DNA from 4 places in the Sporosarcina sp. 179-K 3D1 HS genome. Region 2 is predicted to be linked to each of the others. Evidence: riboswitches for the same ligand, from Rfam matches in the RefSeq annotation. Region 2 holds a riboswitch; each other region holds the start of a gene.

The links. Region 2 has a riboswitch for thiamine pyrophosphate ahead of thiM (hydroxyethylthiazole kinase). Riboswitches for the same ligand answer to the same signal wherever they lie in the genome.
Region 1: another riboswitch for thiamine pyrophosphate. It lies ahead of thiC (phosphomethylpyrimidine synthase ThiC); the one in region 2 lies ahead of thiM (hydroxyethylthiazole kinase).
Region 3: another riboswitch for thiamine pyrophosphate. It lies ahead of AB1K83_RS17785 (thiamine phosphate synthase); the one in region 2 lies ahead of thiM (hydroxyethylthiazole kinase).
Region 4: another riboswitch for thiamine pyrophosphate. It lies ahead of thiT (energy-coupled thiamine transporter ThiT); the one in region 2 lies ahead of thiM (hydroxyethylthiazole kinase).

Annotation. Positions count from the first base shown of each region.
Region 1 is NZ_JBFEGI010000001.1:63,596-65,797, reverse strand. It holds gene AB1K83_RS00305 (RtcB family protein) at 1-598, shown strand, start outside; TPP riboswitch at 664-780, shown strand; gene thiC (phosphomethylpyrimidine synthase ThiC) at 916-2,202, shown strand, end outside.
Region 2 is NZ_JBFEGI010000007.1:5,521-7,722, forward strand. It holds gene thiD (bifunctional hydroxymethylpyrimidine kinase/phosphomethylpyrimidine kinase) at 1-350, opposite strand, end outside; gene thiM (hydroxyethylthiazole kinase) at 347-1,150, opposite strand; TPP riboswitch at 1,231-1,338, opposite strand; gene AB1K83_RS10440 (DUF3238 domain-containing protein) at 1,474-2,202, shown strand, end outside.
Region 3 is NZ_JBFEGI010000021.1:20,364-22,565, forward strand. It holds gene clpP (ATP-dependent Clp endopeptidase proteolytic subunit ClpP) at 32-640, opposite strand; tRNA gene AB1K83_RS17780 (tRNA-Arg) at 859-930, shown strand; TPP riboswitch at 1,153-1,261, shown strand; gene AB1K83_RS17785 (thiamine phosphate synthase) at 1,345-1,938, shown strand; gene thiS (sulfur carrier protein ThiS) at 1,958-2,161, shown strand; gene AB1K83_RS17795 (thiazole synthase) at 2,164-2,202, shown strand, end outside.
Region 4 is NZ_JBFEGI010000013.1:68,888-71,089, forward strand. It holds gene map (type I methionyl aminopeptidase) at 1-312, opposite strand, end outside; gene AB1K83_RS15275 (DUF4870 domain-containing protein) at 627-965, opposite strand; TPP riboswitch at 1,070-1,173, shown strand; gene thiT (energy-coupled thiamine transporter ThiT) at 1,282-1,836, shown strand; gene AB1K83_RS15285 (tryptophan-rich sensory protein) at 2,078-2,202, opposite strand, start outside.

The DNA of each region.
Region 1 (2,202 bases), on a different contig from region 2:
GGATAGTGAATTGGGTGATTTGTATTACCGGGCGATGACACTTGCCGGGAAATATGCGTATGCCGGTCGCGACTATGTGATGGATGAAGTGCTGTCCATCCTCGGAGCAGCCTCCGAGTTCGAGGTGCATAACCATCATAATTTCGCATGGAAAGAAATCCATGACGGCAAAGAGCGCATCGTGGTCCGGAAAGGGGCGACGCCTTCCGCACCGGGACAACTTGGATTTATCGGAGGCAGCATGGGGGACATTTCCGTCATTGTGCAAGGCAAGGACAATGCAGAAAATAAAAACGCCTTCTATAGCACTGTCCACGGAGCGGGTCGGATCATGAGCCGGACGCAAGCGGCCGGAAAGATGAATTGGAAAAAGCGGACCCGGACGGGCGGGCAGATTTCCCAGGACATGATGGACAAAGCGGTGAAACGGTTTGGCGTCGAACTCCGTGGTGGCGGCACCGATGAGAGCCCGTTTGTCTACCGGAGACTGCAAACCGTACTCGATGCTCATGAAGATACGATTGATATAAGGCATGTGTTGAAGCCGATAGGCGTCTGTATGGCGGGAGCCAACGAGTTCGATCCGTACAAGGATTGATTCCAAAGTCGTTGTTGACTTTTTCCGATTCTTCGCTAAACTGGAGTTGTTCGAACAATTTCATAGTGTTGAACTAGGGGTGTCCGGTGAGTCCGGACTGAGAGGGAAAAGCGTTGAAGTTTTCCTAACTCTTTGGACCTGATCTGGCTCGTACCAGCGTGGGGAAGTTTCGATTTATTAATAAAGCATACATGACGTATGTTTTGGAGACCGGGTCCGATTCAAATTGGATCCGGTCTCTTTGCGTTCATGCACGCCTTTCCCTCATGGCAAGAGTCATTGGTGCACCCGAAAAAATGATGAGGGGACGATGACCAATGAGTAAAGCGGCAGAAGAAACACCGATTCACATCCATTCCTGTTTTCCGGCGAGCAAAAAGGTGTATATCCAAGGGAGACAGGACGATATCCGGGTACCGATGCGGGAGATTGAGCTATCGCCGACCATCACGGAAGACGGTGAATTTCCGAATGAACCGTTCCGTGTGTATGACACAAGCGGGAAGTATACCGAACCGGGCTATGAAGTGGACATCCGAAAAGGGCTACCGGAAATTCGGAAAAGCTGGATTTTGGAACGTGGTGATGTTGAGGAATATGAAGGGCGTGAAGTAAAGCCAGAGGACAACGGCTATATAGCTGTGAAAGTGAAAGAGGATGAACAGTTCCCCCTTCTGAAACGGAAACCGTTGCGTGCGAAAAAAGGAAAAAATGTGACACAGATGCACTACGCCCGAAAAGGGATCATCACGCCGGAGATGGAGTTCATTGCCATTCGGGAAGGGCTGGACCCGGAGTTTGTCCGCAGTGAAGTGGCGCGGGGACGGGCAATCATCCCGTCCAACATTAACCATCCTGAGGCAGAACCGATGATCATCGGCCGGAATTTCCATGTAAAAATTAATGCGAATATTGGTAACTCGGCGGTTTCTTCCTCGATCGGAGAAGAAGTCGAGAAGATGACATGGGCGACTCGGTGGGGTGCCGACACGATCATGGACTTGTCCACGGGAAAAAACATCCATACGACACGGGAATGGATCATCCGCAATTCACCGGTGCCGGTGGGTACGGTCCCGATCTACCAGGCATTGGAGAAGGTCAATGGAAAAGTGGAAGACCTGTCATGGGAAGTGTTTCGCGACACCTTGATTGAACAAGCAGAACAAGGAGTCGATTATTTCACGATCCACGCAGGTGTGTTGCTGCGCTATATCCCGTTGACGGTCAACCGAATGACGGGAATCGTATCCAGGGGCGGTTCGATCATGGCGCAATGGTGCATGATTCATCATCAAGAAAGCTTCTTGTATACCCATTTCGAAGAGATTTGCGAAATTATGAAAACGTATGACGTGTCCTTCTCCTTGGGGGACGGCTTGCGTCCGGGCTCCATTGCCGATGCGAATGACGAAGCGCAATTTGCTGAGCTGGAAACGCTTGGAGAATTGACGAAAATTGCATGGAAGCACGATGTGCAAGTGATTATTGAAGGTCCAGGGCATGTCCCGATGCACTTGATTAAAGAAAACGTCGATAAGCAAATGGAAATTTGTCAGGAAGCGCCTTTCTATACATTAGGGCCTCTGACTACAGATATTGCA
Region 2 (2,202 bases):
TGCAAGAGGGAGGCGCCTCCCTTTGCGATCATGACGGGGTCGATGACCAATGCAGGTGGTCCATACATCTGCAATGCCTGTGCGACTGCTGTAATGATGTCAGCCGAAAAGAGCATGCCCGTTTTCACCGCACCGACGGTAAAGTCGTCCAAGACCGCTTTCACCTGAGCAATGACACCACCGACTTCAATCGGATAGACGCCATGCACACCGAGCGTGTTCTGCGCCGTGAGGGCGGTCAGTGCGGATGTGCCGAATACATCCAATTCCTGGAATGTCTTCAGGTCGGCTTGGATGCCGGCACCGCCTCCGCTATCCGAACCTGCAATCGTTAACGCTACTGCTGTCATGATGAGACACCTCCTTGTGGAATGAAATTCTCAATTGTATTTTCTAGTGAAGATAAGCCATTTAGGAAATAAACTGCAAAATCCCCCGGGCCGGTAGCCGTCGCTGCCGCTTGTTCCCCGACTTGTTTATAAAAAGTCAATGCGGTGGCGGCCGCCTCCAACCGCTTTTCATTAGCCACTGCTAAGAAAGCACCTACGACCGAGCTTAATAGGCAACCGACACCAGTTACGCGCGTCATGAGTGGGTGTCCTCCTGTAATGGACAAGACGTCCTGTCCGTCCGTGACAATATCGACCTCCCCGGATACTGCAACGAGGCAATGGTGAGTGGCGGCGACTTGTTTTGCCAATTTCACAACGTCAGCTTCACCCTCTCCGGAATCCACGCCTTTGGATTGCCAATCAGCCCCTGCGATGGCTGCAATTTCTCCGGCATTGCAACGGATGAGCGTGACATCGACTTCTTTCAAAATACGCAGTACGGAATCCTTGCGGAACGCAGTCGCTCCAGCTCCGACCGGGTCCAAGATGACCGGCTTTCCGTGCTCATTGGCACTCTTGCCTGCAAGGATCATCGCCTCGACCGTCACCGCCTTCAACGTACCGATATTAAGGACGGTACAAGAGGAGATTGACGCAATTTCTGCCGCCTCTTCGACCGCGTCCGCCATCACAGGGGAAGCGCCCAAAGCAAGCAAGCCATTCGCCTGGAAGTTGGCCACGACAATATTCGTAATGCAGTGAACGAGAGGCTGCTCCTCCCGTAATTTTTGTAAAAGAGGTTCTGTTGAATTTGACATGAGGATCCACTCCTTTGTTGGAAATAAAAAACGCTTCCTGATCGGATCAGGAAGCGGGCGTGTTGAAAAATGGAATAATCAAAACTACCACTCCACTTCCCTCCGCTGGCTTCAACCAGATCAGGTTCCAAGGGTCCGCATATCCATACGCGTCTCAGTCCTTCTACGGGACTCCCCTAGTGGCGATACATGAAATTTGTTTTCACCCCCACTATAACATAGTTTCAAGCGATGGCAAGGAGGGAATTCATAATAAGATGCCTGACCAGGTTTAGTCTCTTTGAAAACAAGCAAACATGGAGGATAAAGGAGGCTTCGCATCTATGCAGCCACTATTTGAGATTAAGACAGTCTTGCACGAGGCGGACCTGATTTCATTCACATGGAATGACGTCGGCGGACTGTATCGTGTGTATAAAGATGGGACACATCTGTACGAAGGGACGGTGGCCGAATTCAGTGATGGGGATTTCACCCATGCAAAACTCTATACGTACACGATCGAACGGCTGGAAAACGGGGAAGTGGTCGATGTCATCGTCCTTCAAACGTCAGCGTTCGCGGAGGAAAAGAATAAGGAGAATCCACTTCAATCCATCGTCATGACAACCATCGTTGCCAAGACGCAAATCGCATTGTCATGGGAGAAGATAAAAGATATTGAAGAATATCATATTTTACGCAACGGAGTTTATGTAGAAACGGTAAGAAGGAATCGTTATATCGACCGGGATATCTCATTAGATGAACCTTCCACCTACTCCATTCATGCGGAGCGTCCATTGGCACAGTCCGAAGAACAGTTGAATGTCAGTAAATCCATCGTATCTCAAGTGTTTGGTAGCTTGAATCCGTTTGCTACAAAAGAGGAAGCCGAAGTGGAACAGTTTTGGATAACGAAGGAAATTGATCCTCCGAGTCAATTGCTGCTGCCTATCCAAGAGAAGGAACCCCGGAACAAGGTGGATCGTTGGAAGTTTCGGTATACGACTTTCTTGGCAGACAAATGGGTGACCAATCCGAATGTCCTTTCTCCGAATCACTATTTCAAA
Region 3 (2,202 bases), on a different contig from region 2:
ATCTCATCATCGAGATCGGCTTCTAGCTGCATCATTTTTCGTTTTCTTTAAGTTTCATATCGCTGCGTGTGATGATATGATCGATTAATCCGTATTCTTTGGCACGTTCCGCTGTCATGAAATTGTCGCGGTCCGTGTCGCGCGCAATCACTTCGACCGGCTGGCCTGTACGCTCGGAAAGGATCGTGTTCAATTTCTCGCGTAGGAACAAAATGCGTTTCGCAGCGATTTCGATTTCAGTCGCCTGCCCTTGTGCACCACCGAGTGGTTGGTGAATCATGACTTCCGCATTCGGCAAAGCATAGCGCTTTCCTTTTGTCCCGGCTGTCAGAAGGAAGGATCCCATGGACGCTGCCATACCGATACAAATCGTCTGAATGTCCGGCTTGATGAATTGCATCGTATCGTAGATGGCCATCCCTGCTGTAATACTTCCGCCTGGGCTGTTAATATAGATGGAGACGTCTTTTTCCGGATCTTCCGCTTCCAAGAATAGAAGCTGTGCGACAATGGAGTTCGCCACATTATCGTCAATGGCGCTTCCCAACATGATGATCCGGTCTTTTAATAAGCGGGAATAAATGTCGTAGGCACGTTCTCCCCGGTTCGTCTGCTCAATTACTGTAGGTATTAGATTCATTCCATTTCCTCCTTCAAAGTGGATAAGTGATCGGCCTGCTGAAACAGGATGCCGTTTCAACTGTACCTTTATCATACCTATTATGGTCAATAAAGGTCAAATATAACGCTCTCAGCAAAACCCGGCTGAATCAAAGGAAAAACAAAAAAAGTATTGCATTCCTGACTCATCAATTGTATAATGAAATTTGTCTGCTACAGAGTGTAGCGTTTTACATTGCCCTCGTGGTGCAACGGATAGCACGCAAGATTCCGGTTCTTGAAATGTGGGTTCGATTCCTGCCGAGGGCGTTTTATATTTTTGATTGAAATCCACATAAGTGGGTTTTTTTATTTTCTCTGCCAGTCTTTTTATTTCGGCATATGTAATCTATAATCCTCTTTTTCCAACCGACTTCTTACTATCTTCTGTTAGTATAGCCTAACTTTCCACCGTTAAACTTCCTGAGACCCCCCTTCCCTTCCAATGAAATCCATGCTATGGTAAAAGCGTCAACAAAATTGAATACATATTTTGACCATTAGGGGAATCCTTGAAAAGGACTGAGAGACGAGTACAACTCCGATACCCTTATTACCTGAACAGGTTTGGACCTGCGGAGGGAAGTGGCTTATTTTCGGCGCATCTTTGTACATAGCGGATGACCTCCAGACCACTTACCCTTCCAGGGAAGTGGTCTTTTTTGTATGGAGGGAGGTGGAGGTTTGAAACTGATTGCCGTCACCAATGACCGGCTTCCTGTTCACGAACTGGCGGACGTTCTTCTAGCAATCCAACATTCCGTCGATGCCGTCATTTTACGGGAGAAATCCAAAAGTGCTCAAGAATTGGTTCAGCTGATCGAACACATGGACAATTCCGGATTTGACCGGAGGAAATTGATTGTCCACGGACGGATGGATATAGCTCTTGTCTGCGGGATCGAACGAGTCCAAATACCGGGGCACGGCATCCCCTCTCCCTTGTTGAAAAGCCGGTTCCCCCAAATTTCCTTCGGCAAATCGGTCCACTCGACCAAAGAAGCGATCGTGGCCAGTCAGGAGGGGGTGGATTGGGTCCTTTACGGTCATTTATATGACACCCGTTCGAAGGAGGGGCTTCCGGCTCGCGGCACAGCGGAATTGAAAGAAATCGTCACCGCTTTGTCCATTCCGGTCTATGCGATTGGCGGGATCCAGCCTAGCCATCTCCCAGAATTGGCCCGGTCGGGAGTCGCCGGTGTCGCGATCATGTCTTCTATTTTTGATAGTGATCATCCATTGCAAGCTGTCCGGGAATACCGGCGGGAGCTTGAATGAAATGAGGAGGCGTTGTGAGTTGAAGAATATCGAAGTAAACGGAATGGAACGTTCGATTCCAAAAGAGGTGGGGGATGTCCAGCAGTTGCTGCACCATTTAGGACTCGACAACCGTATTTTGATTGTGGAATTGAATAGACAGATTTTGAATAAAGAGGCTTATGATCACCCGATTCAAGACCGGGATCAGATTGAAATCATCCACTTTGTAGGAGGCGGTTAAACATGTTGCAGATCGGAAATAAAACCTTCTCGTCCCGCTTA
Region 4 (2,202 bases), on a different contig from region 2:
ATCGGCGAAGTACCCACCATAGGAGCCGGACACATCGATATTGACCAAGTCACCGTCCTGGATCACCCGGGACCCTGGAATGCCGTGTGCGACTTCATTGTTGACACTGATGCACGTATAGCCCGGGAAATCATATTGGTCAATCGGCGCGGAAATGGCTCCTTTCTCTTGAAAGAGGCGGCCGCCCAACTCATCAATTTCTTTTGTTGTGATGCCCGGAACAGTTGCTTTCTTCATTTCTTCCCGAATTTCCGCAACAATTCTCCCTATCTTTTTCAATGCTTCGATTTCTTGTTCGTTTTTTACGATCATCCTGTACAAATCCTTTCTACCGTTCAGTCGTTACCATACCATACTATAACATATTCCAGAATTCCAAAAGCCCGCAAACTTTTGCTAGTAGAACAAGAAAAAAACGCAAGGCCACTTTTTGTGGACTCGCGTTTTCATTATCTTCGAGGGATGGAAGAACCGTATTTGCTTCTTTTGGATAGAAATTTGCGGACGATCGGGTAAAGGACAGGCGCCCATTTTATCGCAGTTTTAATTAATCTTTTCATTCTTCATCGCCTTCTTCCTACAACATCTTTATATATATATTTCCCACTGGCTTCCTAATGTAAACTTCATTTAAGTACTTTGACGCCTTGGATTATATTCCAGATAACGATGACGAGGAAGAGCAGGCCATAAATCGCAACAAAAAGGAATGGTGTAATTTGCCAAAACCCAAAATGGTTCATGCTTCCGTCCATTGGTCCATAGAATGAGAACATGGAGAAGGAAAAAAGAATGAAGCTGGCTATCAGTAAAACGGTAGGAACGAGATGGGAAACGAGTGAGCGTTTTGCATGTTGCTTCACCTCCCAATCTTCGGAAATGAAATAGACAATCAATGGAAAGAGCAAGGGTGAAAAAAATATACTAAAATAACACAATGCGGATAATAATTTTTGATTAGCCATAGTCGTCCCTCCATCTTGCTTCTATTGTACAAGAAATTTCCAGTGCTTGAAATCATCTTGCTTAATTTCTATGAATGCTATACACTTGAGTGGACAATTGCATGAAAAACCACAAGGGGTGCCGCTTGGCTGAGATTGGACATATACTTGTCCTGACCCTTTGAACCTGTAAGATCATTCTTGCGTAGGGATGTGGATGGAAACTGGCATAATAGATGTCCCGGTTCTATCCGGGATGTCTTTTTTCATTAGCTAGGAATAATTATTTTTCATTCTCACATCCTCCTACCATTTTTTCAAGGAAGGAGGAATTCATTTGGATAAAAAACGTCTTCAATTTTTATTGGAAGTATCCATATTAGGCTCCATCTCTTTTGTGCTGGATCAAGTAGGCTTTTCATTGCCGCAAGGGGGATCGATAACGCTGTCTATGCTACCAATTGTTGTGATGGCTTTTCGATGGGGCATTGCGGGTGGCATGTTGACTGGATTTTTAAGTGGACTTATTCAGTTGGTAACGACCCCTAAAATTTATCACCCGGTGCAAGCTGCGCTTGATTATCTCTTTGCATATTCCTTGGTGGGCCTTGCGGCTGTGACGCTTGTTTGGGTGCTGCGTGGTCAAGCGAGTGGAAAGAAGGGGACGATGATCGCAGCAATTGTTGTGGGCACTGTGATCGGGGGGCTTCTTCGTTATCTAATTCACTTCATCGGCGGTATGGTGTTTTTCGCGCAATATGCTGGTGATCAGCCGGTATGGCTTTATTCACTTGTATATAACGGGACTTATATGATCCCCTCTATCATTTTATCTGCAATTGTCGCATCACTCTTATTTACCTCCGCACCTCGCCTATTACAAAGAAATTAATCAATTACGAATCGAACAGCGAAGGGTTCGATTTGCCGTATTTCTGCGTGTTTTTTGCAGAAATTAAGGCACTTTCGTGAAGGGTCACCTTAGCCTGCGTTCTTATTCAGCGGTTGTTTGGACCACCGCTGTAAGGAAAATAAACAACATCCATCACGAAATCTATTGAGATGGAGTTTTCAGCTGAATAAAGATAAAAATCGCCGTATTCTTCTTCAGTTGAAGGAGGGACGGCGATTTTTTATTCTGCTATGCTCTCGGTTCCTTGGCTTACTATTTCTTGTCCATGTTTACTCTTCCGTGTCATCAAAATTCCGACTATCAAGGCTGCTGTCAGGAATAGGGCAGCTGCCGAAACGAATAATT